DNA from 2 places in the Paraburkholderia sp. SARCC-3016 genome. Region 2 is predicted to be linked to the other one. Evidence: predicted binding sites of a transcription regulator. Region 2 holds the regulator's gene; the other holds the start of a gene.
The links. The regulator FliA, encoded in region 2, starts transcription of late flagellar genes. The targets are predictions, from matches to a motif close to CTAAAGTTTNNNNNNNNNNNGCCGNTA.

Region 1 (15,466 bases), on a different contig from region 2:
GTCGTCGACGCGAAGCGCAACACGCTCGTCTATCTGACCTACAGCGACCGGGTCGTGTCCGGCAGCGCGAAAAATAGCGTGAGCGCCGTGCCGATGCCGGGCGGCACGACGATCCCGTTGAAATGATCGAAGCGCGCTGCCTCGCGTCGAGGCGCGATGCGCGGCTCGAGCGGCAATGAAAGCATTCTGTCTGTCCGCCCGGGCGGCGCGGTAAACTGGCGAGTCTAGCCGGATTCCAGCCGCTCCGAGTCGATGACCACCACCCGTTTCCGCGATTCCGCCCGCTACTGGCGCACGCCGCTCATGCCCGGCGCGGATCTGCTCACGGCCGAATATCACGATCACACGTTCACGCCGCACTGGCACGATGCATACACGATTCCCGTGATCGAAGCGGGCGCGGAAACGTACCAGTACCGCGGCTCGCGCTACGTCGCCGAGGCGGGCAGCGTGCCGGTCATCAACCCGGGCGAACTGCACACCGGTTCGCGCGCGATGGAGGAAGGCTGGCGTTACCGCGTGCTGTATGCGCCGATCGACTATCTTCGGCAGCTTGCGGAAGATATCGCGGGGCGCGCGCAACCGCTACCGTGGTTCGACGCCGAGGTGATCCGCGACCTCGACCTCGCGCAGCGTCTGTCGCACGCGCATCGGCTGCTCGAGGCGAACAGCGATGCGCTCGCGGCCCACGCCGCGATGCTCGATGCGCTGTCGACGCTGCTGGTCCGCTACGGCCGCACGCGGCCCGATGCGCCGCAAGCGGCCATCGGCGACAAGCGCGTAAGCACGATGCAGGAACTGCTGCGCAGCGCACTCGCAGAACCCGTGACGCTCGCGGAACTGGCCGACGCCGTGGCGTTGTCGCCGTTTCATGCGGCGCGCCTCTTTACGCGCGCGACGGGTCTCGCGCCGCACGCGTGGCGCAACCAGGTTCGTCTGCAGCGCTCGCTTGCGCCGTTGCGCGCCGGTGTGCCTGTCACCGAGGTCGCGGCCGCGAGCGGGTTCACCGATCAGAGCCACTTCACGCGACACTTCCGCCGGATGTTCGGCGTGCCGCCGGGCCGCTGGCAAGGCGCCTGAGCCGACCTGAACACGCGCCTGAGCACGCGCCTGAACATCCCACACCGCAAGAACGTACAAGCCAGGCGCCCTCCTCTGCGCTAGCCTCACGCTTCGGAGGAATTCAGCTTGACAGCCACCTACCGCCTCACCGCATTCACCGCCGGCGCGCGCGACACGATCCCGATGCTGATCGGCGCCGCGCCATTCGGCGTGATCTTCGGCACGCTCGTCGCAGCGGGCCCGCTGCATTTGTGGCACGGGCAGCTGATGTCGCTGATCGTGTTCGCCGGCTCGGCGCAATTCATCGCGCTCGGCCTCGTCGCCGGTCACGCGAGCTTTGCCGTGATCTGGGCCACGACCTTCGTCGTCAATCTGCGTCACGTGCTGTATAGCGCGACGCTCGCGCCGTATGTCGCGCATCTGCCGGCGCGCTGGCGCTGGGCGCTCGGCGGCCTGCTCACCGACGAAGTGTTCGCGGTCGCATGGGCGCACTACCGGCTGCATCCGCCCGGCTCGGTCGGCCCTTACTATTTTCTCGGCTCGGGTCTGTCGATGTATCTGAACTGGCAGATCTGGACGCTTGCCGGGCTGCTGTTCGGCGCTGCGTTTCCGGGCCTGCAGTCGCTCGGCCTCGACTTCGCGATGGTCGCGACGTTTATCGCGATCGTCGTGCCGCAACTCGTCGCGTTGCGCTATCTCGCGGCGGCCGTCACCGCGGGCGCGCTCGCCTTCTTCTGGCAGGCCTGGCCGTACAAGCTCGGCCTGCTCGCCGCAGTGTTCGCCGGCGTCGCGGTCGGCGTTCTGCTGTCGAGGTCGCGCGAAACACGGCGCACCACCTCGGAGGCGCCGCGATGAACGATGTGCTGATGATCATTGGCATGGCGCTGATCACCTGGCTGATTCGTGCCACCGTCTTCGTGCTCGGCGACCGGCTCGTGTTTGCGCCGCTCGTACGCACCGCGCTCGGCTTCGTGCCGATCACCGTGCTGACGGCGATCATCGTGCCGATGGCGGTCTCGCCGCACGGCAGCGGCGCGGAACTCACGTGGCGCAACCCGCAGCTGGTCGGCGCGCTCGCCGCAGTCGCGGTCAGCGCGCTGACGAAACGTCCGCTGCTGACCATCGCGGCCGCTCTCGCGGTGTTCTTCGTGTGGCAAGCGCTGCTGCCTGGATAGGCGGAAGCCGATTCAGGCGGAAGCCGATTTCCTCAAGTTTCAATTCCAGCCGCCGATAAACAGTCGAGGTCCATCAGCCTGGCATGCTTCCGCGAGCGCCGGGCAGCCCGGCCTCGACCGTGTCGCGCATCGTTCAATCGCGCAGTTTTACGGTTTCACACAGTGGCCAGAAGCCGCTCTCGCGCATGCGATGCCGCGCCGGATGACCAAACGGGATATGACATGGGGCAAATCACCCTTTCATTGAAGGACGAGACTGTCGCCTCGTTGCGCAAGGATTTCGACGCGTTCGTACGCGTCTCGCTGAAACTCGACGCGCAGTTTGCGACGCCGTCGTTCGAGGATTTTTTGCGTGCGAAGCTGCTCGACAGCATGGTGCCGCTGACCGAGCACGCCGTGCAGCGGATGCTGCAAGGCGGCCAATACGCATGGGCCAAACGTACGCTGGACAAGGAATTCCCTGACGTTGTCGCGATTCTGATGCGACAGGCGACAGACTTCGGCTTTGCGTTCGCCTCCCGCTCCGAATGGACGCCTGAAGAACTCGCGAAGCAATGCCGCGAATGGGCGACCGCGATCGTCAACGAGGCGCAATGCAATCCGAATCTCGTCGATCCGCTCGCCGCGCAGATCAAGTCGGCGGCCCAGGACATTCAGACCGTTGAAGAATCGATGCAGACGCCCGCGTGGCGGCTCGCGGAATCGCTGCGCCAGCGCGTGTACGAAGCAAAGGTCGCCTGCGAGACGAGCTTCGGCAGCACCGCGCGCGAAAAGCTCGGCGAGCTGCGCGGTCTGTTGCGCCTCGGCATTACGCACGGCTCGTTTCAGAAGCAGGAAGCGCAGCAGATCATGGAATACCTGCGGCTGCTGAAGCCGGAGATTTTCGTCGAAGAGCCGTACGACGTGTTCACGCGCCTCGCCGCGTGGCTGCGCAACTTCTTTATGCCGGCGCCGCGGCCTCAATCGCCGCAACAACAGCAGCAGCAGCGGCAGCCGCGCTAGAGTGGGGCGCGCTCTGCTCCGCGCCCGCGGCCGCTTGCGCGATCACACCCGGGTGTCTGCTCGAGGCTCGCTCATTCCCACATCTTCCTGAGCTTCGCCGCAATTTCCACTTTGGCTTGCGCGGCAGCCGCCAGCCCTGCCGCGGTCGGCGCGGCGGTCACCGCCACGGGTGGCCACGCGTAGGCGTCGAACAGCGGCACCAGGTCCACTGGAATAAACCGTGTACGCGATGCCCATACGTGCCGGTCGCCCAGATGCGTCTGGTTGTGCACGTAGAAGCGCTGCGGCACGACGATATGCAGATCTTCCTTCGCGCGCGTCATCGCGACATACAGCAGACGCCGCTCCTCGTCGATCTCTTCGTCGCTGCCCGTGGCGAGGTCCGACGGAATGCAGCCGTCGACGCTGTTGAGCACGAATACGTTGCGCCATTCCTGGCCTTTGGCGGAATGAATGGTCGACAGGATCAGATAGTCCTCGTCGAGCAGCGGCACGCCGGACTCGCCGCTCGTCGCATCGGGCGGATCGAGCGTCAATTCGGTCAGAAACCGTTCGCGCGACGCATAGGTGCCGGCGATGCTTTCCATTTGCAGCAGGTCCGCGTGACGCACCATCGCGTCTTCGTGATTGCGCTCGAGATGCGGTTCGTACCAGCGGCGGATCAGCTCGAATTCGGCGGGCCACACCGACTTGCGTTCGTTCAGCGTCGACATCAGTGCGACGAACGATGGCCAGTCTTCCTGCGCGCGCGGCGGCGGCACGAAGCCGGCGAGCGTTTGAGCCGTGGCGGTGCGCGCCGCTACAGGAGCCGCGTCGCCGACCGCGGGGTTGCCAGCCGCCGAAACGCCGGCCGACGGAGCCCCGGCCGCCATGTCCAGCACGCGCGCCGCCGTGGCGGGCCCCACGCCCGGCAGCAACTGGACGACGCGAAAACCCGCCACCCGGTCGCGCGGATTTTCCGCCCAGCGCAGCACCGCGAGCACGTCCTTCACGTGTATCGAGTCGAGAAACTTGAGTCCGCCGAACTTGACGAACGGAATGTTGCGCCGGGTCAGCTCGACCTCGAGCGCGGCGCTATGGTGCGCGGCACGAAACAGCACCGCCTGCGACTTCAGCTTGACGCCGGCTTCGCGCGCGGCCAGCACCTGTTCGACGACATAACGCGCCTGCGCGGCATCGTCGGCGACCGTAACCAGGCGCGGCCGCTGCGCCGACGCCTTGTCGGTCCACAAGTTCTTCGTGAAGCGCTCCGACGCGAGGCCGATGACCGCATTGGACGCCGCGAGAATGGGCTGCGTCGACCGGTAGTTGCGCTCGAGCGTGACCTGCTTCGCCGGCGGGTCGAAGTGCGCGGGAAAATCGAGGATGTTGCGCACGGTCGCGCCGCGAAACGAATAGATCGACTGCGCGTCGTCACCGACGACGGTCAGGCCGCGGCCATCGGGCTTCAGCGCGAGCAGGATCGACGCCTGCAACCGGTTGGTGTCCTGATATTCGTCGACGAGCACATGGTCGAAGCGGCTCGACAGATCGGCCGCGATCGACGGCTCGGCCGCCATATGCGACCAGTAAAGCAGCAGATCGTCGTAGTCGAGCACGCTTTGCTTCTGTTTCGCGTCGACGTACGCGGCAAACAGCACGCGCAAATCGGCTTCCCATTCGCGGCACCACGGAAAAGTGCTGTTCAGCACGTCGCCGAGCGGTGCACCCGTATTGACGACGCGCGAATAGATCGCAAAGCAGGTCGACTTCGACGGGAACCGCCGCTCCTTTCCCGAAAAGCCGAGTTCGTGGCGCACGAGGTTCATCAGGTCGGCGGAGTCTTCGCGATCGTTGATCGTGAAGGTCTGCGCGAGGCCGATCAGATCAGCGTATTCACGCAGCAAACGCGCGCCCACGCTGTGGAACGTGCCCGACCACGTCAAACCCTGGGCGAGCGCCGCGCGCGCGCCGAGCGCGTCGCCGGCGATGCGCGTGACGCGGTGCGTCATCTCGAGGGCGGCGCGGCGTGAAAACGTCAGCAGCAGAATGCGCCGCGGGTCCGCGCCCTTGACGACCAGATGCGCAACGCGGTGCGCAAGCGTGCTTGTCTTGCCCGAGCCCGCGCCCGCGATAACGAGCAGCGCCCCGGGGGCACGCGTGGCGTCGTCGGCGCCGTATTCGACGGCGGCGCGCTGTTCGTCATTGAGTCTGGCTAGCCAGGCGGCGGCGCCCGACGCGCCGGCACGCGAGGCAGAAGCGCCGGGCATATCGGCGCCGGACGCGGCAAAGGCGGATTCGGACGTGGAAGCGGCGGCGGAAGGCACGGCGTGCGAACGGAAACGAAGTGAGGGCGACGCATACTGTATATCCATACAATGTACGGCGACAAGCGCCCTTTTTTCGGCACGCACGCCGCCGCCTGTCACTCCTGCTTCTTCGCGTCCTTCACGCGCGCATCCGCCGCGGCCTTATTGGCATCCGACTGCGCGTCGGCCTTCTCCCTGTCTGCCTTCGCCTGGGCCACCGCAGCCTTCTTGTCGGCCTTCGCCTGTTCCTTCGCGGCCTTGTTATCGGCGTGCGTCATCGGCTCGGCGGCCGGATCGTGCGACGTTTGCGCAAAGGCGAACGTCGACACGCTGCCCACGATCAATGCGGCAAGCAACCGGTTTGTCGATCGGGTCATCTGCTATCCCTCCTTCAGTCAAGGTGATCGGTAAGCGCGGCTAGCGCGCGTTCAGTCAGTGTTTGGTCTCGTCATCCGGCACCTGCGTGCCGTTGCCCGATTGCGAATCGATCTTCAGCTGGTTGGCGGCGGCCTGCCGGTCTGCCGCGCGATTGATCTTCGCGTTCTTCAACTGTTCCTTGTACTGCGCCTTCGACGCCTTCTTCGCGTCGTGATACTCGGCATTGGCGCGCGCGTCGGCATCGCGCTTCTGCACGAGCGGATCAGGCGGCGTCGGGGCGGTCAGCGTCTGCCGCGGCGGTGTGCCGGCCGGCGTCGGCGCGGGCATTTGCACGCCTTGCGCGGCGGGCGCCGTGGCAGGCGCATTCGGCGGGGTGCCCGACGGCATGGTGGTCGGCGCGCTTTGCTGCGCGATCTGGGCTGCTTGCGGGGCCGGCGCTTGCGGCGACGCGGGCACCTGATAAACCCGGTTGGGCTGACTCGCCCCGGTAACGCGCTGGCTACCCGGCTCGCTACCCTGGCTCGAGGTCTGCGCGACGGCGCCGGTCGTGGCCAGCGCGGCAATGGTGCTGCCGATCAGCAGCGAACGAAGCTCGGTCATGGCGATCCTCTCTGAAGTTGTCGGCTGGACGCAGCGCCTCGGCGCACATCCGGCACTTGTTCGACCCGATGCAAAACGCAGCAGGCTCTTCTACCGACAGCGTTTTTCTGAGTGAAGTTCGTAATCAACCGCCGTTGTTACTGATGGTTTCATTCTCTGACAACTGCATAACATCCGGTTGCGCGCGAAGTCTTCGAGTCTTCGGAACAAACCCGCTCGCGCGTCACGCCGCAGGGCGACGCCCCGCTCGCTTTCGCTTATGATGCGAATCCTTTCCGATGCATCGCGCGTCGTCCCGCGACGACATGCGTTGTCCTTTTCCGCAACTGCCATGCCCAACCTCGATTTCACGCTGACCGGCGATTACGTCGAACTGCACAATCTGCTGAAGCTCACGGGCCTCGCGGACAGCGGCGGGTCCGCCAAGGCGCTCGTCGCATCGGGTGCGGTGAAAGTGGACGACCAGATCGAACTGCGCAAAACGTGCAAGATCCGCGCGGGCCAGGTCGTGCTGCTCGGCGATACGCGCATCGCAGTCCACGAAGCGTGAGCGCCGCGATCGCGTGCGCGCGGCGATTGCGCACCGGGCGCTTCGCGACGTTTGCGATCGAGGCCGCGCCGCCCGGGCACCCGGCTTCGCAAAAATTCCGCACCATGAACGTGCGTGCTGATCGACAGCCGCCGCGCGACGCAATAAGCTGTTCGCTTTGACAAAAACATTACATGCCGCGCGCGCCGTGCATGCGGTGCCGCGCCACGCTGCCGTCATGTCCCAATCCGGTCTGTCCCCCCCGCTTGCCGGGCCGCCGTCGCTGACGCGTCACGCCGCCGACACCGCGCGCCTCGCCGCGCCGCTCGCCATCGCGCAGCTGTCGCAGATGGCGATGAGCGTCACCGACACGGTGCTGCTCGGCTCGCTCGGCCCCGATGCGCTCGCCGCGGGCGGCCTCGGCGCGAACCTGTTCTTCTTCGTCGTCACGCTGCTGCAAGGGGTGCTGACGTCGGTCAGCGTCAGCGTCTCGCACGCGCGCGGCGCGCAGGCCGACGAGCGCGTGCCGGACATCTACTGGACCGGCTTCGTGCTCTCGATCCTGCTCGCCGTTCCCGCCTTCGTGCTGCTGTCGTTCGCGGCACCGATCCTGAAGACGTTCGGCGAACCGGCGGTGCTCGCCGAGCACATCGGCGAATACTGCGCGGTGCTGCGCTGGGGCGCGCCCGCGAGCCTGATCGGCGTCGGTCTGATGCGCTCGTTCCTGCCGGCGATCGGCGCGGCGAAGCGTTTGCTGTGGGTCTCGGTCGCCAGCGTCGTGTTCAACGGTTTTCTCAACTACGGCCTCATTCACGGCGCATATCGACTGCCGCGTCTGGGCTTTCTCGGTTCGGCCGTCGCGACGACGATCACCGTCTGGCTGTCCGCGCTGATGCTGATGGCGCTGCTCCATCTGCGGCCGCGCTACCGGCACTTCGTGGCCGCGGCACGGCCCAACGTGCCGCTGATGGGGGAACTGTTCGGCATCGGCTGGCCCGTTGCGATCACGTACGGCGTCGAATCGCTACTGTTTCTCGCGACCGGCCTGATGGTCGGCCTGCTCGGGGAAGCGCAGCTTGCCGCGCATCAGATCGCGCTGAACGTCGCGTCGGTGGCCTTCATGGTGCCGCTCGCGATCGGCCAGGCCGCGAATGTGCGCGTCGGCTACTGGTCGGGCGCGGGCGTACCGCTCGCCGCGCGCCATGCGGGCTTCGCCGCGTTCGGGCTCGGCGTCGGCTTCATGTCGCTGTCGGGACTCGTGATGGTGAGCGCGCCGCACTGGATCGTCGGCCTCTATCTGCAGCTCGACGACCCGTCGAACGCGCACACGGTCGCGCTTGCCAGTTCGCTGCTCGGCGTCGCGGCGATCTTCCAGATTGTCGACGGCATGCAGACGGTGGGGTCCGGCTGCCTGCGCGGCCTCAAGGACACGCGCGTGCCGATGATCGCCGCGACCTTCGGCTACTGGGGAATCGGCTTTCCGACCGGGTATGTGCTCGCGTTCCACTTCAGGCTCGGCGCGCTCGGACTCTGGTGGGGGCTTGCCGCGGGGCTCTCGAGCGTCGCGATCCTGATGACATTGCGCTTTCACCGGATCAGCGCGCGTCATATCGCGGCCGTGCAGGCGTAACGTAAGGACGGTGGTCGCGGCATGCCTGCGCGATACGATGCCGCGGCATCGCGTCGATCTGGTTGCGCGCGCAACCAGTGAGGCGCGCCGCCGCGCACCGCCGGTAAAATGCGCCGCACACACCAACAACAACAGGACCGCCTCGATGCTTTCCCGCGTTACCCGTCTCTTTCCGCTGTGGGCCGTGCTCGTTTCGCTGACCGCTTACTGCGCGCCTGCGTCCGTGGCCGGCATCGCGCCGCACGTGACGGCGCTGCTTACGCTGATCATGCTGTCGATGGGCGTCACGCTGTCGATCGCCGATTTTCAGCGCGTCTTCACCCGCCCCGCGCCGGTCGTCGCCGGCATCGTGCTCCACTATCTCGTGATGCCGCTCGCCGCATGGGCCATCGCGAAGTTGCTGCGCATGCCGCCCGATCTGACCGCCGGCATGGTCCTCGTCGGCAGCGTCGCAAGCGGCACCGCATCGAACGTGATGATCTATCTCGCGCGCGGCGACGTCGCGCTGTCGGTCACGATCAGCGCGTTGTCCACGCTCGTCGGCGTGTTCGCGACGCCGTTGCTCACGCGCCTGTACGTCGACGCGTCGATTGCCGTCGACGTGCGCGGCATGCTGCTGAGCATCGTGCAGATCGTCGCGCTGCCGATCGCGGCCGGCCTCGCGATCAACCATTTGTGCGGCAGGCTCGTACGCCGCGTCGAGCCCGTGCTGCCGCTCGTTTCGATGGTGTCGATCCTGCTGATCATCGCCGCCGTGGTCGGCGGCACGCAGGCGAGCATCGCGTCGGTGGGTCTCACCGTTGCGCTCGGCGTCGTGCTGCACAACGGCATCGGTCTGCTCGGCGGGTACTGGGGCGGGCGCCTGCTCGGCTTCGACGAAGCCGTCTGCCGCACGCTCGCCATCGAAGTCGGCATGCAGAACTCGGGCCTCGCGGCAACGCTCGGCAAGCTTTATTTCGCACCGCTTGCCGCGCTGCCCGGCGCACTCTTTTCGGTATGGCACAACCTGTCGGGTTCATTACTCGCCGGCTTCTGGGCGGGCCGGCCGGCACGCGACCCGCATCGACCGAATCGACCGCATACGACGATGCAAACGGAGCGCGCAGCCACGCTCGACAGCGAACCTCGCTGATCTCGCCGCGCGCGCCGCTGCAGATAGCGGCGGCGCGATGCTGCATGCGCGACGCCATGCGGCATCGGAAAGTCCGTCGCGACAGCCGGTCGACCGCGGCCTCGGCTCGCGAGTCAGCGTAGGGTCGCTTGCGGATCCGCTCGCCCGACCATCGCGACGTTGGCCCGCACCATGCTTGCGATCTTCCCGACCCACTTTGCCGATTCCACTTAGAATGACCTTCCCAACGTGACGCCTGGCCGCGAGGCGTTAGCGCGAAGTCAAAAAGTCGGAGGGTCAGCGTGCCGTCGTACGATCGTCAAAGTCGCAAAATTGCGCCATGCAGCGCATGGCCGATCCTGTCCGTACTTGTTCCGGTAATTCGTACGCTTTCGACGTTGCGCCGCTCGCGCGAGACCTCGCTGACGCTGGCCCGCACCACGTTCATCGCCGCATCGGCCGTTGCAGCAGCTGCATTGAGCGGCTGCGCGACACGTCCGCCCGCGTCGTCGTTCGAGCCGCCGGTCACGCACGCGCTGCCGCAATCGACGGCCACGCCGCTCGGCGCCGCGCTTGCCGCGCCGGAAGCGGCGCATCCGGGCCAGTCGGGTTTCCGGGTGCTGTCGAGCGGCACCGAAGCGCTGCAGATGCGCATCGCGCTGGCGCGCGCCGCGACGAAAACGCTCGACATGCAGTACTACATCGCCAACGAAGACACCACCGGCAAGCTGCTGCTCGCCGCGGCGCTCTACGCGGCGGACCACGGCGTGCGCGTGCGCATGCTCGTCGACGATCTGAACTTCAAGGATCTCGACGACATCATGGCGTCGCTGAACTCGCATCAGAACATCGAGATTCGCGTATTCAACCCGTTCGGCAGCGCACAAGGCAGCCTCTACCAGCGCACAGAAAACTTCTTCACGCAGATCGGCAGTTTCACACGACGCATGCACAACAAGGCGATGATCGCCGACAACCAGCTCGCGATCGTCGGCGGCCGTAATCTCGGCGACGAGTATTTCAGCGCGAGCCCGACGCTGCAGTTCCGCGATATCGACGTGCTCGCAGCCGGCCCGATCACCGCGAAAATTTCCGCGAGCTTCGACGAATACTGGAACGACAGCAGCGCATACCCGCTGCGCGCGCTCAACCGGCAGACGTTCGATCCGAAGCAGCTCGACGAGACGCGCGACGCATTGCGCGAGCATTGGCACAAGAACGCGGACCCGTACGACGCGAAGCCGCTGAACGCCACGCCGCTCGCGTCGCAAATCCAGAAAGACGAACTCGGCCTCACATGGGCGCCGGCGGAGTTCAACGCCGATGCGCCGGCGAAAGTCCGCTTGCCGCAGGCGGATTACCAGAGCCCGGTGATCGCGCGTATCGCCGAACTCGTCAACGATGCGCAGCAGGAAGTGCTGATCACGTCGCCGTATTTCGTGCCGCACGACGCGGGCGTTAAAGCGCTCGCCGGCCTCACCGCACGCGGCGTCAAGGTGAAAGTGCTGACCAACTCGCTCGCCGCCACCGATGCGGTCGCGGTGCAAGCGGGCTATAGTCCATACCGCGACCCGCTGCTCAGAGCCGGCGTCGAGCTCTACGAATTCAAGCCGGTGCAGGAGCAAGGCACGCGCACCGGCATGTTCGGCTCGCGATCGCGCGCAAGCCTGCATGCAAAGACACTCGTGTTCGATCGCAAGACGCTCGTGATCGGCTCGATGAATCTCGATCCGCGCTCCGCGCATCTGAACACCGAGCTCGGACTCGTGATCCACAGCGCGCCGCTCGCGGAGCAGGTCGCGACGCTGTTCGACCGCGTGACCGGACCGGAGTCGAGCTACCACGTCACGCTTGCCGATCCGTCGCGGTTCTTTTTCCGCGGACCGGAGAACCCGTATCACCTCGTCTGGACCGACGAGGAAGACGGTCGCACGGTCACCTACGACGTGGACCCGAATGCCGGTTTCTACCGGAATGTGCTGACAGGTTTGTTCCTGCTTTTACCAGTCGACGACGAGCTTTGACCGCGTGCGCCCGCCGCGCGCCGTCGTCAAACCTCAAGCGGAGTGAAATCATGACCGAAGATGTACGGATGGAACGCGATACGTTCGGCGAGATTGCGGTGCCGAACGATCGTCTCTGGGGTGCGCAGACGCAGCGCTCGCTGCAGAACTTCAGGATTTCGAGCGAGAAACAGTCGCCGGAACTGATTCATGCGCTCGCGGTGATCAAGCGCGCCGCAGCGGAAGTCAACCTCGGTCTCGGCGTGCTCGATGCGAACAAGGCGAAGGCGATCGTTCATGCAGCCGACGAAATCATCGAAGGCAAACACGCCGGCGAATTTCCGCTGGCGGTCTGGCAGACGGGCTCGGGCACGCAGACCAACATGAACCTCAACGAGGTGATCGCAAACCGCGCGAGCGAGCTGCTCGGCGGCCAGCGCGGCGAAGCGCGCCTCGTGCATCCGAATGACGACGTCAACCGCGGCCAGTCGTCGAACGACGTGTTTCCGACCGCGATGCATATCGCCGCCGCGGTGGGCATCGTCAAGCATCTGCTGCCCGCGCTGAAGACGCTGCGCGATACGCTCGACGGCAAGGCAAAGGCATTCGCCGACGTGGTGAAGATCGGCCGCACGCACCTGCAGGATGCGACGCCGCTCACACTCGGTCAGGAATTCTCGGGCTATGTCGCGCAACTCGATCAGGGCATGCGCCATGTCGAATCGACGCTGCCCCACCTGTATCAGCTCGCGCAGGGCGGCACCGCGGTCGGCACGGGGCTGAACGCGCATCCGCAATTCGCCGACCAGGTCGCGGCGGCGATCGGCAAGCTGACCGGCTTGCCGTTCGTGTCGGCGCCGAACAAGTTCGAGGTGATGGCCGCGGCCGACGCGCTCGTGTTCGCGCACGGCGCATTGAAGACCGTCGCCGCGAGCCTCATGAAGATCGCGAACGATATTCGCTGGCTTGCAAGCGGCCCGCGCTGCGGTCTCGGCGAACTGGCGATTCCGGAAAACGAGCCGGGCAGCTCGATCATGCCGGGCAAGGTCAACCCGACGCAGTCCGAAGCGATGACGATGCTGTGCTGCCAGGTGTTCGGCAACGACGTCGCAGTGAACGTGGGCGGCGCGAGCGGCAACTTCGAACTCAACGTTTTCCGGCCGATGATCGCGCACAACGTGCTGCAATCGGTCCGTCTGCTTGCGGACGGCGCGCTGAGCTTCAACGACAACTGCGCGGTCGGCATCGAGCCGAATCGCGCACGCATCGATACGCTGCTCAACGAATCGCTGATGCTCGTGACCGCGCTCAATCCGCACATCGGCTACGACAAGGCCGCGCAGATCGCGAAGAAAGCGCACAAGGAAGGAACGACACTGAAGGCGGCCGCGCTATCGCTCGGTCATCTGACCGAGCAGCAGTTCGACGAATGGGTGCGGCCGCACGAGATGGTCGGCCACGTGAAGGGCTGAGCGAGCCGGCCGGTCGGGCTCGCTGCTTCAGATGATGCGAGGCGTCGCGCCGACGCCTCGCGAGCACCTCAAACCGAATCTCGAACCGAATCTCAAACTTTTCCCTGCGCCACTTCTTCCGGCTTCAGCTCGACGATCGCGTCGAGCGCCGCCTTCACGTCCATCGCGTACTTCGCAAGGCGATGATGTTCGTCGGTGACCGGTACGAAGGCCGGCACCGGCAGCGGATTGCCGTTCTCGTTGACGGCCACCATCACGACGAGACAGTCGGTAGTCTGCATCAGCTCGCCGCCCTTCGGGTCGCCGGCGAACACCGACACATGGATATGCATGCTCGTGCGACCGGTCGCGACGACGCGTGCGCGCAGCTCGACCAGATTACCGACGTGAATCGGCCGGCGAAAACGGATATTGCCGACGCTGACCGTCACGCAATAACGCCCCGACCAGACCGCGGCGCACGCGTACGCGGTTTCGTCGATCCATTTCATCAACGCGCCGCCATGCACCTTGCCGCCGAAGTTGACCGATGTCGGCTCGGCCAGAAAGCGGAAGGTCGTTTCCGAACGATCCAGCGGTGCGGCGGAAGGGGTGCTCATCTTGACTCCGGTCGATCTGCGAATTGAAAGGAGCCGATTATACGAGCGCCGCAAAAAATCGGGCCGCCATCCGCGACGCGCCTTACTTGCGCACCGTGACGCCTTCGTCGATCGTGCCGTACATCTCGATGCTGCTGCCGGACGAGCCGACCGGCGTGCTCGCGCCGCCTTGCGCGCAAGCGGCGCACGACAGCACGGCGATGACCGCGCAAGCGGCAAGAATGACTTTCATCGGATTGTGTTTCCCGGATAAAACGCGTTTCCGATTCTAGCCTGGCGAGGTTGCGCGAGATGGAACGGACGGACGCAACGCCGACGCGCCTCGCGCGGGCGATCCGGCCGGATACCGCGGTTCCCAGGTTCGACACCTGCGCATCCGACATTTCGCGCGATCCTGAAACGTCGGATGCGAGCCAGGTTTACAGTGGAGTCGTGACGGGTGCGCCGCCTCCCCCGCGCGCCGGCCGCACCGGCATCTTCGATTGCAGAAAACCCGACGACCTCCGATGACCAATCCGCTTACCGAAGCAACCGGCCAATTCCCGGGCTTGAGCCGTATCGGCGCGCTGCTCGCCGATCCCGGCCGCGCCGCGATGCTGTGGGCGCTGATGGACGGCAGCGCCCGCCCGGCGGGCGAATTGACGCTGATCGCGGGCCTCTCGCCGTCGGCGGCGAGCGCGCACCTCGCCCGCCTCACCGACGGCGGTCTGCTCGCGCTCGAAGTGCGCGGACGGCACCGCTATTACCGGATCGCGACGCCCGATATCGCGGCAGCGATCGAAGCGCTCATGAATCTCGCTCAGGCAGCCGCACCGCAGCGGCCGACGCCACGCCCCGCGCGCACCGTGCCCGTCGACATGCGCTATGCGCGCACGTGCTACGACCATATGGCCGGCGAACTGGCGGTGCGCGTCTATGAGCGGCTCGTCGGCGACGGCCTGCTCTCGTGCGAAGGCGACCGGCTCGACGCCACGCCCGCCGGCGCCGAACGGCTCGCCGGCTGGGGCATCGACGTCGCCAGCCAGCGCGCGCTGCGCCGCCGCTTCGCGTGCACATGCCCGGACTGGAGCGAGCGCCGTCCGCACGTCGGCGGCGCACTCGGCGCGGCGCTACTCGACGCATGGTCGTCGCACGGCTTTGTCGAGCGCACCGACCGGCCGCGCGTGCTGCGCGTGACGCCCGCCGGTCACCGTCATTTCGACGACTTCCTGCGCGGCGCATAATGCGAAGCCCAACGCGGGATCTTCGCACCGCCGGCCCGGTGCGAAACGGCTGCGCGTCGCACGACACGTCTTGTTACAGCGCGGGCCGGATAGCTTACAAATGAGCGCGTCTTGAAATACGCGCCGCGGGTACAGTGATTTCACACGGTGCCGTCTCTCGCGTGGCACCCGACGGAGTCACACTAATGAAAACGCACACATCCGGTTCTTCGAATTCCCGCACTGCCTGTACTGCCCGCGCCGCTTCGCCCGCCGTCGCGACCGCGATCGCGGCCGTTGCCGCCGCGCTGTTCGTCGCGTCGGGCACGCCGCGCGTCTATGCACAGGAAGCCCCACCGCCCCCGAATGCCGCAGGGCCGGCCGCGCAGCCGGCCGGCGCGCAGGACGCCGACCC
Region 2 (15,466 bases):
GAACAACCAGAATGACGGCCTGGCTGAAAGCCGCCGCCGCTGCGCTTGCCGTGTCGCTGATCGTCGCCGGTTGCGGCGGAGGCGGCGGCAGCGACAACAACACCAGTCAGAACGCGCCGGCGAGCCCGACGCCCGCCGGCGCGAATCAGGTGTCCGCGGTGATCGCTCAGGGCGTGACGGGCAACATCAATATCCCGACCGTGAGCGTTACCGTCTGCGCGCCCGGCTCGGCGAGCGCATGCCGGACTATCGATAACGTGCTGCTCGACACGAAGTCTTTCGGCCTGCGCGTGCTCAACTCGTCGCTCGGCTCGACGGCCGCCAGCTTGCCGACCGTGCCGTCCGGCACCGGCGTGCTCGCGCAATGTGCGCTTTTCGCGCAGAGCTTCACATGGGGGACGATCCGCACGGCCGACGTGCATATCGGCGGCGAGACCGCGTCCGGCATTCCGGTTCAGGTGGTCGGCGATCTGTCCGACGCGACGATTCCGAGCGACAACTGCACGGACAGCGTGCCGGTGTCGAACGCGGAAGACACGGCCAGCACCCTCAATGCGAACGGCATTCTCGGCGTCGGCGTGGCGACCAACGACTGCGGAACCGCGTGCGCGGCGGCCATGTCGGCCGGCAATCCGAGCACGTACTTCTCGTGCCCGCCCAACACCACGACGGCCAACTGCACGCGCGTGCCGGTCGCGGTCGCCCAGCAGGTCACGAATCCGGTCGCGCGCTTCCCGAGCGACAACAACGGCGTGATCGTGCAGTTCCCGGCCGTGCCGGACGGCGGCTCGAAGACGGCGACGGGCCTCGTAACCTTCGGGATCAACACGCAGGCGAACAATGCGATGCCGGGCACGGTGACGACACTCGCGTCCGACGAGGCAGGCGACCTCAAGAACAGTACATTCAGCGGTTTGACGAACGTCGACGCGTTCCTCGACACGGGTTCCAACGGAATGTTCTTCGGCCCGCCGCTGACGCCGTGCGGCAGCAACGCGCCCGACTTCTACTGCCCGACCAGCAAAGCGACGCTGAGCGCGACGCTGCAGGGCGAAAGCGCGACCGCGCTGGGGGTGACTTTCTTCGCGGATAACGCCACCAACCTGTTCAACACCGGTAATTTCGCGCTGCCGAACCTGACCGGCACGGCCGCCAACGGCACGCTCGATCTCGGCTTGCCGTTCTACTTCGGCAAGACCGTGTATCACGGCCTCGACCTGCGCGCGTCCGGCGGCCAGGCGCCGTTTATCGCGTTCTAGTCCCGCGCGTTCGCATCCGGCGAAACAGCGGCCCCGTCCGGGGCCGCTGCGGGGCTACTGGCCCGCTGCTTCCTCCATCCCGCGAAATACCCCGGTTTAACGCCCTTTATCCGCCGATCGTCCCTTTACGTCTACGGGAATAATCGCTCTCACCCGGAATACCGGCAATGGATGCCGTGACCGCCTGGAGAGCCCCGTGGCAGAGGACAGCGACCTCGAAAAGACCGAATCAGCCACCCCCCGTCGCCGTCAGAAGGCGCGGGAGGAAGGGCAGGTCGCGCGCTCGCGCGAGCTGGTCTCGTTCGCGCTGCTGTCGGCCGGCTTCTTCGGCGCATGGGGCCTGTCCGGTCAGATCGGCGCTCATCTGGAAGGCATGTTGCGCGGCTCGTTCACGTTCGATCACGCTAGCGTCTTCGAAACGCGCCGCATGCTGATCGGCGCGGGCGCCGCGAGCGTACAGGGCCTGCAGGCGCTCGCGCCGCTGCTGTTTCTGACCGGGCTCGCCGCGCTGGTCGCGCCGATCGCGCTCGGCGGCTGGCTGCTGTCGTCGAAGTCGCTCGAGCCGAAGTGGAACAAGCTCAATCCGGTGTCGGGCCTCGGCCGCATTTTTTCGCCGAACGGCGTGATCCAGCTCGGCATGGCGCTCGCGAAGACGCTCGTGGTCGGCGGGATCGGCACGCTCGCGGTCTGGAATCACAAGGACGACGTGCTCGCGCTCGTCACGCAGCCGATGTCGGTGGCCTTCGCGAACACCGCCCATCTGATCGCCGTGTGCTGCGCGACGACCGTCGCGGGCATGTTCCTGATCGCCGCGCTCGATGTGCCGTACCAGATCTGGCAATACGAGAAAAAGCTGCGCATGACCAAGGAAGAGGTCAAGCGCGAACACCGCGAAAACGAAGGCGACCCGCATGTGAAAGGCCGCATTCGCGCGCAACAGCGCGCGGCCGCGCGGCGCCGCATGATGCAGCACGTGCCGAAGGCAGACGTGGTCGTGACGAACCCGACGCACTTCGCGGTCGCGCTGCAATACACGGACGGCAAGATGCGCGCGCCGAAGGTGGTCGCAAAAGGCGTGAACCTCGTCGCGGCGCGCATTCGCGAACTCGCGACCGAGAACAACGTGCCGCTGCTCGAAGCGCCGCCGCTTGCGCGCGCGCTCTACTACAACGTGCGTCTCGACGCCGAAGTGCCGGGCGTGCTGTACGGCGCGGTGGCCGAAGTGCTCGCATGGGTCTATCAGCTGCGCCGCTTCAATACGCACGGCGGCGCGGAGCCGGTACGGCCGAGCGACCTCGACGTGCCGGCCGAACTCGACAAGCGCGGCCCGGCCGCTGACGAAGACGACGACATCGAAGATATCGAAGACGTGGAAGCAATCGATCCGCAAGCCCGTGCCAACGAGCGTGGCGACACGCGCGGCAACCGTAACCCGCGCAACGACGGAGGCCGCGCATGAGCACGCCGCCCCGCGTCGGTTTCCTGTCGCGCCGCCCTGACATGTTGCAGGGCGCGAATCTGCGCGCGCTCGCCGGGCCGATCCTGATCTGCATGATCCTCGGCATGATGATTCTGCCGTTGCCGCCGTTCCTGCTCGATCTGCTGTTCACGTTCAACATCGCGCTTTCGGTGATGGTGCTGCTCGTCAGCATGTACACGACGAAGCCGCTCGATTTCGCCGCGTTCCCGAGCGTGCTGCTGTTCTCGACGCTGCTGCGCCTGTCGCTGAACGTCGCGTCGACCCGCATCGTGCTGCTCGAAGGGCACACGGGCCCCGATGCGGCCGGCAAGGTGATCGAGGCGTTCGGCCACTTCCTCGTCGGCGGCAACTTCGCGGTCGGCATCGTGGTGTTCATCATCCTGATGGTGATCAACTTCATGGTGATCACGAAGGGTGCGGGCCGCATTGCCGAAGTGTCCGCGCGCTTCACGCTCGACGCGATGCCGGGCAAGCAGATGGCGATCGACGCCGACCTGAATGCCGGCATGATCAACGAAGAGCAGGCGCGCAAGCGCCGCAGCGAAATCGCGCAGGAAGCCGAGTTCTACGGCTCGATGGACGGCGCGAGCAAGTTCGTGCGCGGCGACGCGATCGCGGGCCTGCTGATCATGGTGATCAACATCCTCGGCGGGTTTATCGTCGGCGTCGCGCAGCACGGCATGAGCTTCGCGGACGCGGGCAAGAACTACACGCTGCTCACGATCGGCGACGGCCTTGTCGCGCAGATCCCGTCGCTCGTCATTTCGACGGCCGCCGGCGTGATCGTGTCGCGCGTGGCGACCAACGAGGACATCGGCACGCAGCTGACCTCGCAGCTGTTCTCGAACCCGCGCGTGCTCATGATCACAGGCTCGATCCTCGTGCTGATGGGCCTGATTCCGGACATGCCGCACCTCGCGTTCCTGGCGCTCGGCGGCGGCGCGATCCAGCTCGGCCGCGTGCTGAAGAAGCGCGCCGAGCGGCGCAAGTCGGCGTCGGCGCTCGTCGAGGCTTCGCCGGCCACGCTGACCGCGCCCGAGAACACCGAGGCGAGCTGGGACGACGTGACGATGATCGACACGCTCGGCCTCGAAGTCGGCTACCGGCTGATTCCGCTCGTCGACCGCAACTCGGACGGCGAGCTGCTCAAGCGGATCAAGAGCATCCGCAAGAAGTTCGCGCAGGAAATCGGTTTTCTGCCGCCCGTCATTCATATCCGCGACAACCTCGAACTGCGTCCGAACGGCTATCGCATCACCTTGAAGGGCGTCGAGATCGGCGTCGGCGAGGCGTACCCGGGCCAGTGGCTCGCGATCAATCCGGGGCAGGTCAGCGCCGCGCTGCCGGGCGCGCCGACCACCGACCCGGCGTTCGGCCTGCCGGCCGTCTGGATCGACACGAACCTGCGCGAGCAGGCGCAGGTGTACGGCTACACGGTGGTCGACTCGAGCACGGTGGTCGCCACGCACCTGAACCACCTGGTCGTCATGCACGCGTCCGAACTGCTGGGCCGCCAGGAAGTGCAGGCGCTGCTCGAACGGACGACGAAGTCGTCGCCGTCGCTCGTCGAAGAACTGGTTCCGAAGCAGGTGTCGATCACGACGCTGCAAAAGGTCCTGCAGAACCTGCTCGAGGAAGGCGTGCCGATCCGCGACATGCGCACGATTCTCGAATCGATCGCCGAGCACACGCCGAAGGTCACCGACGCGCACGACCTCACGGCGATCGTGCGCCTCGCGCTGGGCCGCGCGATCACGCAGCAATGGTTCCCGGGCAGCGGCGACATGCAGGTGATGGGCCTCGATTCGAATCTCGAGCGCGTGCTCGCGCAGGCGCTGACGACCGGTCCGAACCCCGGGCTCGAACCAGGCCTCGCGCAGACGCTGCTTACCGAAACGCAACGGGCGATGACTCGTCAGCAAAGCTTCGGCTACGCGCCGGTGCTGCTCGTGCAGCACTCGCTGCGCGCCATGCTCGCGCGCTTCCTGCGCCGCAGCCTGCCGCAACTGAAGGTGCTTTCGTACGCGGAAGTGCCCGACACAAGAAACATCAAGGTCGTTAACCTCATCGGGGGTCAAGCTTGAACATCCGTAAATTCACCGGCGCCACGAGTCGCGACGCGTTGCGCCTCGTTCGCGAAGCGCTCGGCGCCGATGCGGTCGTGCTGTCGAACCGGTCGCTCGCCGACGGCAGCGTCGAGATCGTCGCGCTTGCCGACAGCGAACTCGCCTCCATCGCGCCGGCTGCGGGCAAGCGCGCCGCCGCGGCGCTGGGCGGCGCGGCCGGCGAAGGCGCAGTGCGTGCCGGCGCGGTCTCCGGGTTTGCGAATCCGTATGCGAGCGGTTTGCCCGACGTGTTTTCGTCGGTATTCGGCGCGAGCCCCGAAGCGGGCGCCGACGGCGAACCCGGCGCGAGCGCGACCGAAGCGAAAACCGTGGCCGCGCTGATCGCGCCCGAGATCGAACCGGTGCGGCCGCGCCTCGAGAAGAGCGAACCGGCTGCGGTCGCGAAGCCCGCTGTGCCGGCCGCATCGATCATGAAGCCGGTGGAACGGCATCCGGCGCCGGCGCCGCGTCCGACGATGGCCGAAACGAATCCGTGGCTGATCGACCATGCGCAGCAGATCGCCGCGAAGCGCGATAGCCAGCCCGGCGACTACAGCAGCAAACAGCCGCCGCTCACGCCTGCGGCCGCCGCTGCGAAGGGCCTGGGCACGCCGAGCGCAGCGCCGGCACCGATGTTCGCGCCGGAGCCGGCATCGAGCGCGCGCCGCGACGATCCGCACGGCGCTTCGCTTGCCGCGATTCCGACGCTCACGAACGAGGCGCCGGACTGGGCGCGCGAAGCCGCGCAACTCGCCGCGCGCCGCGCCACGCAGCGCGCGACGACGGCGTCCGGCTATCCCGAGAACGTAACGGCCGCGGTCACCGACGCGATCAATGCGCGCATGTCGCAGATCGTCAACGAAACGGTGATGAACGAGCTGGCCTCGCTGCGCGGCATGATGGAAGAGCACTTCGCCGGTTTGCTGTGGGCCGATAGCCAGCGGCGCAGCCCGATCCAGTCGGCGCTCACGCGGCACCTGTTCGCAGCCGGCTTCTCCGCGCAGCTCGTGCGGATGGTGGTCGACAACCTGCCGGCCGTCGAAAGCTTCGACGCGGGCATGGAATGGGTGCACTCGGTGCTCGAGTCGAACCTGCCGGTGATGGAAAGCGAAGACGCGCTGATGGAGCGCGGCGGTGTGTTCGCGCTGATGGGCCCGACCGGCGTCGGCAAGACGACGACGACCGCCAAGCTCGCCGCGCGCTGCGTGATGCGCTACGGCGCGAGCAAGGTCGCGCTGCTGACCACCGACAGCTACCGGATCGGCGGCCATGAGCAGCTGCGCATCTTCGGCAAGATTCTCGGCGTGTCGGTGCACGCGGTGAAGGACGGCGCGGACCTGCAGCTCGCGCTGTCCGAGCTGCGCAACAAGCACATCGTGCTGATCGACACGATCGGCATGAGCCAGCGCGACCGCCTCGTGTCGGACCAGATCGCGATGTTGAGCCGCGCGGGCCAACCGGTGCAGCGTCTGCTGCTGCTGAACGCGACCTGCCACGGCGACACGCTCAACGAAGTCGTGCAGGCCTATCAGAGCGCGCCGGACAAGCAACCGCTCGCCGGCTGCATCCTGACCAAGCTCGACGAAGCGACGAATCTCGGCAGCACGCTCGATGCGGTGCTGCGCTACCGCCTGCCCGTGCACTACGTCTCGACCGGCCAGAAGGTGCCGGAAAACCTTTACGTCGCGACAAAGAAATTTCTCGTTCGCAGCGCGTTCTGCATCCCGCGCGATCATTCGCCGTTCGTTCCGCAGGAAGACGACGTGCCGGGTCTGCTCTCCGCGCTGTCCGCACGCTCGACTGCCGAGCAGCATGAGGTCCGGTTTGGCTAAGTTCGTGTCCGATCAGGCGGAAGGACTGCGGCGCCTGCTCGCGCGCCACGGTTCGCGCGCGATCGCGGTGACCGGCGGCACGGCCGGCGTCGGCTGTTCGACGACCGTCGTCAATCTTGCGGCGGCGCTCGCGGCGCAGGGCAAGGACGTGCTCGTCGTCGACGAGCATGCGGGCGAACCGCACGCGATCGTCGCGACGCCCAACGGCGCCGCGGCCGAGCGCTTCGTCGCATTTACGCGCGGCGAGCTGGCGCTCGATGCGGCGACCGATCGCCATAGCGCGGGCTTCGCGGTGCTCGCTGCGCCGCGCAGCCATCGCGACATGTGCAAGCCGTCGCAGCTGGCCGCGGTGTTCGACAGCACGGCCGATGTCGTGCTGATCGACGTGCAGTTCGAACGCGACGGCATGCTGTCCGACCTCGCGCTGCAGGCACACGACCTCATGATGGTCACGCGCGTGGCCGCGCAGGCGATCACCGATACGTACGCCTGCATGAAGCGTCTGCATTACGCGTATGCGATCGCGCAATTCCGCATGCTCGTCAATCACGTGCACAGCGTCTCCGATGCGCAACTCGCGCTCGACAACCTCGCGGCCGTCGCGGGGCGTTATCTGACCGTGGCGCTCGAAGGCGCCGGCTGCGTCGCGGCGGACCCGCTGATGACGCGCTCCGCGGAACTGTCGCGCTGCATCGTCGAAGCATTTCCTTCGGCACCTGCCGCGCGCGACTTCCGGCACCTTGCCGCGGAATTGCAGTACTGGCCGATGCGGCCAGCGATGTCATCGCGCGCGCCGTGGGCGGCGAGCGCGGCAGTCACGACGGCATCACACGCCGAACAACCGTCCGCACAACACGCCTGACAGGCAGCGGACAAGGGGAGCTCGATGTACAACGCTCAAGGAAAGATTTCTCAGGCCGACGTTCTGACGAAATACACGCCGCTGGTCCGGCGGCTCGGTCTGCAGCTGGTGGCAAAAATGCCGGCGAGCGTGGACCTCGACGATCTGATTCAGGCCGGCATGATCGGCCTGCTCGACGCCGCGAGCCGCTACAAGGAAGATCAGGGCGCGCAGTTCGAAACCTACGCGAGCCAGCGCATTCGCGGCGCGATGCTCGACGAGCTGCGCAGCAACGACTGGCTGCCGCGCAGCGTGCGGCGCACGTCGCGCGAGCTCGAGATGGCGGTGCACCAGGTCGAGCAGCAGCTCGGCCGCGCGGCCAGCGAAGCTGAAATCGCGCAGCACCTGAAGATGCCGCTCGACGAGTATCAGTCGATGCTGCAGGACCTGCACGGCAGCCAGCTCATCTATTACGAAGACTTCGACCGCTCCGCCGACGACGAGCCGTTCCTCGACCGCTATTGCGTCGATCACTCGGACCCGCTCTCGGCATTGCTCGACGAGAGCCTGCGCGGCGCGCTGATCGAGGCGATCGAGCGGCTGCCCGAGCGCGAGAAGCTGCTGATGTCGCTGTATTACGAGCGCGGGATGAACCTGCGCGAGATCGGCGCCGTGATCGAGGTGAGCGAATCGCGCGTGTGCCAGCTGCATAGCCAGGCAGTCGCGCGGCTGCGCGCGCGCTTACGCGAAATGGCGTGGGCGGCCGAGGAGAGCTAAAAAGGGCGTGCCCGCCTGATAAGGGTCCAGCGCGAGTTTATACCCTACAATGCAACGATAGGGTATAAAAGGGCGCCGGCTGGTCTTATACCCTACAATGCAATCGTAGGGTATAAATTTCCGCCGCCATGCCGACCTTCTACAACGATGCGCTGCAAACGCTGTACGCCTCCGTTGCGGAGCGTGCCGCCGCGCAAACGCAAATCCTGCTTCATTCTCCGGGCTCTGCGTCGATCAAGTCCGTCGCCGGAAAAAGCTACGTTTACTGGCGTGTCTATCTTGCATCGGGCAAGCGGGTCGAAACCTCGCTCGGCCGCGCGGGCGAGCCGGCAACCAACGCCACGCTCGACGCGAAACTGCAGGAAAGTTTCGAGATGCGCGGGCTTGCCGCCGACGTTCAGATATTACGCAAAGCCGGTTTCGCCGCAGCCGACAATTCCGCCGCCCTTACCATCGCGACGCTCTACAACGCGGGCATTTTCAGTCACGGCGGCGTGCTCGTCGGTTCGCATGCGTTCGGCGCGCTGCTAAACGGACTCGGTGTGCGCATGTCGGCGAACTATCGGACCGAAGACATCGATATCGGCAGCACCGGCGCGATTTCGGTCGCCATTCCGCAGAATCGCAGCTTCCTCGACATTCTGCGCGATAGCAGCCTGCCTTTTCTCGAAGTGCCGGAACTCGACGCGCGCCGGCCCGCGACGTCGTTCAAGGCGCGCGGGCAGCCATTGAAGGTCGATCTGCTCGTGCCGGGCACCGAAGCGTACGAAACGAAACCGCTGCCGCACCTGCGCGCGCATGCAACGGGACTGCCGTACTTCAGATATCTGCTGAACGAGCCCGTGGCCGGCTTTGTGCTCGGCAAGGAACATGCGGTTCCGGTCACCGTGCCGGATCCCGCCAGATTTGCGCTTCACAAACTGGTCGTCAGCACGCTGCGCGGTCCGGGGTTCGCCGCGAAAGCCGGCAAAGATCGCCGCCAGGCGGTGGTGCTCATCGATGCGTTGATGGAGCGCTACCCGGACTCGCTGGAAGCGGCGGCGGAAAGGATCGAGAAGAAGGCGCGGCCGCGTGTGTCGACGGCCGCTGCGCTTGCGGTGAACTTTGAACTGGATGTGTCGGAGCGTGCGCGCGATTTTCTCGCGGACCTGAGCCGCGCCGCCTGAAGCGCGCGTGTGCCTACAGCCCCGAATACATCGGCACCTTGCCGTCCGGGCCGTAGAACGTCGATGCCTTTTCGGGCGTCCCGCGCAGCACCGCCAGAATGCGGCGGTTGTAGTCCATGCGCGTGCGGATCATCAGGCCGTTGTTGAAGTTGAGCTTGCGGGCGCGTTCCGCCGATTTCTGCAGCAGGCCCCACTGCTCGTTCAGGCGCGCGTCCTCGGCTGCGGCGAGATCCATGCCGCGCTTGCCCGCCGGCAGGCCGCGTTCGCGCAAATGGTTTTCGCGCGCGCGTTCGAGCATCGCGAGCTTGTCGGCCATCGAGGTTTTCTGCTCGACGATCGGCTTCAGGATTTCGCCCGGATACGCCGTGGTCAGCGCTTTCTGTTCGACGGCGAGCAAGGAGGCAAAGGCTTCGACGGTCGCGTATTCGTCGATGATGGTGTCAAGCAGGGCGTCTTTCATCTCTCACTCAAACGTTAAACCGCCCGCATGACGCAGGCGACGCAGGTTTCTACATGCGTCCGCCAGTGAGAGCGCCCCGAGAAAGAACGTTCGGACGCTCAGCTGCCGGACGGCTGGGTGCCTTGCAGCAGGCTGCGTGCGGTTTCGAGCACGCCATCGGCAATTTTCGACGCATCGATTTTCAACGAGCCGTCGCGGATTGCCTGCTTGATCGATTCGACGTGGGCCGTATCGATATCGGCCGGGCTCGATGCGCCGAGCGCTTGCAGATGGCCCGCGAGCGCCGACAGGCTGACGTCCGCGGCCGCGCCGCCGCTCGAGCTCGGGGCTGGCGTACGCGCCGTGGCGGCGCCGGCAGCGGCGGCTTCGCCTTGCTGGCCGCGCTGCACGCCGTTGCCGAGCGGCGCCAGATTCGGGTTGGTGCTGGAATCGACTTTCACGATGGGCTTCCTGAACGATTTGACCGTGATATCGGCAAACGCCGGCTGAAACTTTAGCGCAACCGGAGCCCGCTGTTTTTCCGTCTTCCGTCACCTTTTCCTTGTCTGAAACGCGCTCCTCAGGCCGAATCTGCCTTACATCTGGATCTCGACGGTCGAACCGTCCTTCACCACGCCGGTCACGATCTGGCCGTTCGTGGTCTTGACCCGCACCTGCTGGCCAGGCGTCGCGTTGTTCATCGCGCTGCCCTCCGCCGAAATCGAGAAACCCTCGCCCGATGCGACGACGCGCACCGTTTGTCCCGCCGTCACCGATGCGGCGCTGCGGATCGTGTCCTGGCGCAGCGGCAGCCCGGCGCCGATGCGCACGAGCGCGACCGCGCCGACGGCTTGCGACGGATCCGTGATCACCGTTTGCGGCAAGGTCGCGAGATCGCCTTCGTGGGCGACGAGATCGGCAGCGGTCAGCATTTCGCCCGGCGCGATCTGGCGCGACGCCGTGTAGTAGGTCGCCTGCAGCGAGATGCGCGCCTGCAGATAGAGCGTCCACGGGCGCGCGCCCGCGCAGCGCACGCCGACCGACGTGCGTCCCCACAGGCGCGCACCGACCGGCATGAACGGCTCGAGCGCCGTGCAGGCCGCGAGGCCGCGCGGGAAGGGACGCGCGACGTCAATCGTGATCTTGCCGGGCAAGCCGGCCGTTTGCTGCTGCAGGAACGCGAGCGCCGTGGCGCGGATCGTCTCGCCGTCCTGCTGGCCGGCGGGAACCGGGGCGGCATCGGACGCGCTCGCGGCCAGCGTGTTGGCGCCGCCGGCGTTGACCGTGGCCACAGACTGACCCGTGCCATTGGCCAGGGCGGCGCGCGGCGGCGTGTAACGCACGGGCTGCAATTGGGCTGTTTGCGCGGGCCGCTGGGGCGCCGGCGCTGCGGCTTGCGCGGCCCACTGCTGCGCTGCCCTGATCTGGGCAGCGTTCGCCTGCTCCGCCGTCATCGGCTGCACATTCGTCGGCTGTGTCCTGACCGCCGCTGTGCTGCCACCGGCACCGCCGAGTTGCGGCGGCTCGCCGCGCGCGGCAAGCGGATCGATCTGGATCGGCGCCGACGCGGCCGCCGTATCGGTCGCGTGGAAGTCGGAGGCGGGCACGCTGTAGCGCGCCTGCGCGTTGCTGACGACGACCGGCGCCACACCCTGCGCCGGCGGCTGCACGCTGACGCGTTGCAGCGTCACCGGTACGGCCGGCAACGCACGGGCAGTCATGACGCGCCCGCTCGTGACGGTTCCGCTCGTCGCGTTCGCGGCATAAGCACCTGGCGCCAGCTGCGCGCCAGGCTCGCCGGTTCCTGGAATGACGATCTGGCCATTGTCCGCGTCGAGGGCGCGCTGCGCCGCAGGCGTCGGACGCAGTGCGGCGAGCGCCGCCGCGCCCGGCTGGGTGGAATGAGCGGCGAGGCCCATGCGCGCGGCGAGCGCCTGCGCATCGGCGGGATTTTTTTCGCCGGGGCCGGGGATCACGATCGGTCCGCCATTGTCCTGCGCATACGCAAGCGTGGGCATTGCGCCGGCTGCAATCGATGCGAAAGGCAAGCCCGCGCCGGGCAACGCCATGCCGAGCACCGCCGCGACCGACGACACACGCCATGCACGCGACCCCTGCCGCACCACGCCGTGCAGCCGCGCGGCGCGAACCACGCCGGGCAGGGCAGCGAAAGCGGGCAGGGTCATGGCAACTCTCCGGAATCAGGGGCGAACGCGCGAGCCGCAACGGCCTGCGTGTACTAACGGCACAGGACGAATTCTAGGGAGCGGCCTCCCATCGCAAACGTTGAATAGAGGGGCGCTTCCCCGGCTATTCGTTCAATTGGCCCTTGCGTCGCGCCCCTAAGATGCACTCCATGCGAAAAAGCCTTTGCTGATTGCTTCCGCCGCCGACCATGTGCCGCCGCGAGGATGCGCAGGGGCGGGCAGGCGAATATGACCGCGGACCGTTCATACGGAGAGGTGTCCGATGCTTGACAGGCTCGATCAGGATTTTGCGTTCAACAAGGAAGCGCTCGACGTGCGCGCATACCGGCAGGAAGTGCTGTCGTCGAACATTGCGAACGCCGATACGCCGAACTACAAGGCGCGCGACATCAATTTCTCGTCGTCGCTCGCGGGTGCGTTGCGCCAAGCCAATGGCGAATCGGGCTTCGGCGCTTCGCGGCTTCAGATGGCGCAGCCGGCCGGCGTGACGACCGGCATGACGCTCGCGACGACCGAGCCCGGTCATATGGCCGGCAAGGCGAAGCTGATCCCGACGGGCGGCCCGGCTGAAGATTACGGCCGGCTCGGGTACCGGATTCCGGTGCAGCCCGCGCTCGACGGCAATACGGTCGACCTCGACTCGGAACGCGTGCAATTCGCCGACAACACGCTGCATCTCGAATCGGGCATGACGCTCGTGTCGTCGCAGATCAAGGGATTGCTGTCGGCGATCACGTCGGGAAGCTAACTCGGCAGCTAACAGAACATAACGGCATAACCAGCCGCGCAACAGCACTCAATTAACGCTACGGGATCAACGAAGGAGGCTCGACAGGCCATGTCATTGATGAACATCTTCAAGGTGGCGGGATCGGCGCTGACTGCGGAATCGCAGCGCCTGAACGTCACCGCGTCGAATCTGGCGAACGCGGACAGCACGACCGGTCCGGACGGTAAGCCCTATCGCGCGAAGCAGGTGGTGTTCGCGGTCGATCCGCTCGGCGGCGCTCGCTCCGCGTCGGGCCAGCAGGTCGGCGGCGTGCAGGTGACTGGCGTGGTCGACGACCCGACGCCGATGAAGACGACGTACGACCCGAGCAACCCCGCGGCGAACGCGGACGGGTATGTGACCTCGCCGAACGTCGACCCGGTGCAGGAGATGGTGAACATGATCTCGGCCTCGCGCTCGTATCAGGCGAACATCGAGACGCTGAACACCGCGAAGAATCTGATGCTGAAAACGCTGACGATCGGTACGTGACCCGGCAGCCAAGGAGAGTTTTTTGAGCACGCCAATTGGAAATAACGGCACTACCCAGACGAACGCGCCGACCGACACGATGGGCCCGAACGCGGGCACATCGGCTTCCGACCTTCAGTCGACGTTTCTGAAGCTGCTCATCACGCAGTTGCAGAATCAGGATCCGACCTCGCCGATGGACAGCTCGCAGATGACGTCGCAGCTCGCGCAGATCGACACGGTGAGCGGCATCGCGCAGCTGAACCAGTCGCTCGGCTCGTTGTCCGCGCAACTGTCGGCGAGCGAGGCGGGCCAGGCAGCGTCGCTGGTCGGCCGCACGGTGCTCGTGCCGGGCAATACGTTTACTGTCGCGCATCCGCTTAGCGCCGACGGCACGCCCGACACGAGCAAGGTGGCCGCATCGCCGTTCGGTATCAAGCTGCCGGCCGCGACGTCGGACCTGAAGCTGCAGGTGGTCGATTCGAACGGCAACGTCGTGAACACGATCGATCTAGGCCAGCAGCCGGCCGGCGTGATTCCGGTGCCGAGTTTCAAGGCGGTCGATGCAGGCGGCAAGCCGCTGCCCACGGGCAACTACACGTTCAACGTCGTGGACGCCGGCGGCGCCGCGACCGGCGACAACGCACCCGTCCCGCTGACCGGCTTCCCGGTGATCGGCGTCGTCACGCAGGCCGACGGAACACCAGGACTCACCCTGCAGACTGGCCAGACCATCCCTCTCAACGGCGGCGCATCGGCCATCCTTTAACAAGCATTCGATACGGAGCGCAACATGGGTTATCAGACAGCTTTGAGCGGCCTCGCGGCCGCATCGAACGACCTCGACGTGGTCGGCAACAATATCGCGAACGCGCAAACGGTCGGCTTCAAGCAGAGCACGGCGGTGTTCGCCGATCTGTATGCGAATTCGATCGCAACCGCAGTCAACAATCAGATCGGTATCGGTACGCGTCTCGCCGGCGTGCAGCAGGATTTCTCGCAGGGCGAAGTGACGACGACCGACGTGCCGACCAACATGGCGATCAACGGCAACGGCTTCTTCCAGATGCTGAACCCGAACGGCTCGATCACCTACTCGCGTAACGGCCAGCTCGTCGAGAACAAGGCGGGCTTCATCGTCGACGCCGAGGGCAACAAGATCATGGGTTTCCAGGCGAACGCACAAGGCCAGTTGCAGACAGGCCAGGTCGTGCCGATCCAGATTCCGAATTCGAGCCTGCTGCCGCCGGTCGCGACGACGAAGGCGACGTTCAACGTCAATCTCGATGCCGCCGCGGCGCAACCGAAAGACGCAACGTTCGACCCGAACGACCCGAGCAGCTTTACGTTCTCGACCTCGATCCAGACCGTCGATTCGCTCGGCGCCAAGACGACGGTCAACCTGTATTTCGTGAAGTCGGCCACGTCGGGCCAGTGGGAAGTGTTCGGCGGTCCGTCGGGCGCCACGCCCACCGACCTCGGCAGCATGACGTTCGATTCGTCGGGTGCGCTGACTGCTTCGGCGAGCCCGCCCCCGGCGAGCACCCCCATCACGCCGGCCGGCTCGTTCAGTCTTGCGATTCCCAATACCGACGGCGCAGCGGCGCAGACCATCACGGTCGACCTGTCGGGCACCACGCAGTTCGGCGGCGACGGCACCGATAGCGCGGCGACCTCGGCACCCTCGCAGGACGGCTTCGGCACCTCGCAGCTGTCGAACTTCACGATCGGCTCCGACGGCACGATCACGGGTTCGTACACGGACGGCCGCACCGCGGTGCTCGGCCAGGTGCTGCTCGCTACCTTCACGAACCCGAACGGCCTGCAGAACCTCGGTAACAACCAGTTCGCGCAGACGAACGATTCGGGCGAGCCGCAAGTGGGCGTGGCCGGCACGTCGACGCTCGGTTCGATTCAGGGCAGCGCGGTCGAAGCGTCGAACGCGGATCTGACCAATTCGCTCGTCGATCTGATCACCGCGCAGCGCAACTATCAGGCGAACGCGCAGACGATCAAGACGCAGCAGACGATCGACCAGACGCTGATCAATCTGTAACGCAGGCAAGCCTGGGCGGCTGTGCGATCGATGCGCGAGCCGCCCGGCAGCCGGATGCCAGAAA

Region 1: the regulator FliA is predicted to act here: its motif matches at 2,269-2,295, upstream of QYH69_RS31910 (DUF4088 family protein).

What each region holds. Positions count from the first base shown of each region.
Region 1 is NZ_JAVHZD010000045.1:556-16,021, forward strand. Features, by position in the region: gene QYH69_RS31890 (CreA family protein) at 1-126, shown strand, start outside; gene QYH69_RS31895 (AraC family transcriptional regulator) at 253-1,080, shown strand; gene QYH69_RS31900 (AzlC family ABC transporter permease) at 1,246-1,917, shown strand; gene QYH69_RS31905 (AzlD domain-containing protein) at 1,914-2,237, shown strand; gene QYH69_RS31910 (DUF4088 family protein) at 2,460-3,239, shown strand; gene QYH69_RS31915 (ATP-dependent helicase) at 3,311-5,488, opposite strand; gene QYH69_RS31920 (hypothetical protein) at 5,644-5,904, opposite strand; gene QYH69_RS31925 (hypothetical protein) at 5,960-6,505, opposite strand; gene QYH69_RS31930 (RNA-binding S4 domain-containing protein) at 6,837-7,055, shown strand; gene QYH69_RS31935 (MATE family efflux transporter) at 7,273-8,664, shown strand; gene QYH69_RS31940 (bile acid:sodium symporter family protein) at 8,810-9,796, shown strand; gene QYH69_RS31945 (phospholipase D family protein) at 10,198-11,799, shown strand; gene fumC (class II fumarate hydratase) at 11,850-13,250, shown strand; gene QYH69_RS31955 (acyl-CoA thioesterase) at 13,343-13,849, opposite strand; gene QYH69_RS31960 (hypothetical protein) at 13,932-14,081, opposite strand; gene QYH69_RS31965 (helix-turn-helix transcriptional regulator) at 14,356-15,072, shown strand; gene QYH69_RS31970 (DUF6600 domain-containing protein) at 15,258-15,466, shown strand, end outside.
Region 2 is NZ_JAVHZD010000016.1:137,824-153,289, forward strand. Features, by position in the region: gene QYH69_RS17700 (DUF3443 family protein) at 12-1,259, shown strand; gene flhB (flagellar biosynthesis protein FlhB) at 1,456-2,718, shown strand; gene flhA (flagellar biosynthesis protein FlhA) at 2,715-4,823, shown strand; gene flhF (flagellar biosynthesis protein FlhF) at 4,820-6,676, shown strand; gene QYH69_RS17720 (MinD/ParA family protein) at 6,669-7,538, shown strand; gene QYH69_RS17725 (RNA polymerase sigma factor FliA) at 7,563-8,294, shown strand; gene QYH69_RS17730 (GSU2403 family nucleotidyltransferase fold protein) at 8,423-9,460, shown strand; gene QYH69_RS17735 (flagellar protein FlgN) at 9,474-9,920, opposite strand; gene flgM (flagellar biosynthesis anti-sigma factor FlgM) at 10,019-10,360, opposite strand; gene flgA (flagellar basal body P-ring formation chaperone FlgA) at 10,496-12,085, opposite strand; gene flgB (flagellar basal body rod protein FlgB) at 12,369-12,854, shown strand; gene flgC (flagellar basal body rod protein FlgC) at 12,945-13,367, shown strand; gene QYH69_RS17760 (flagellar hook assembly protein FlgD) at 13,390-14,115, shown strand; gene flgE (flagellar hook protein FlgE) at 14,140-15,402, shown strand.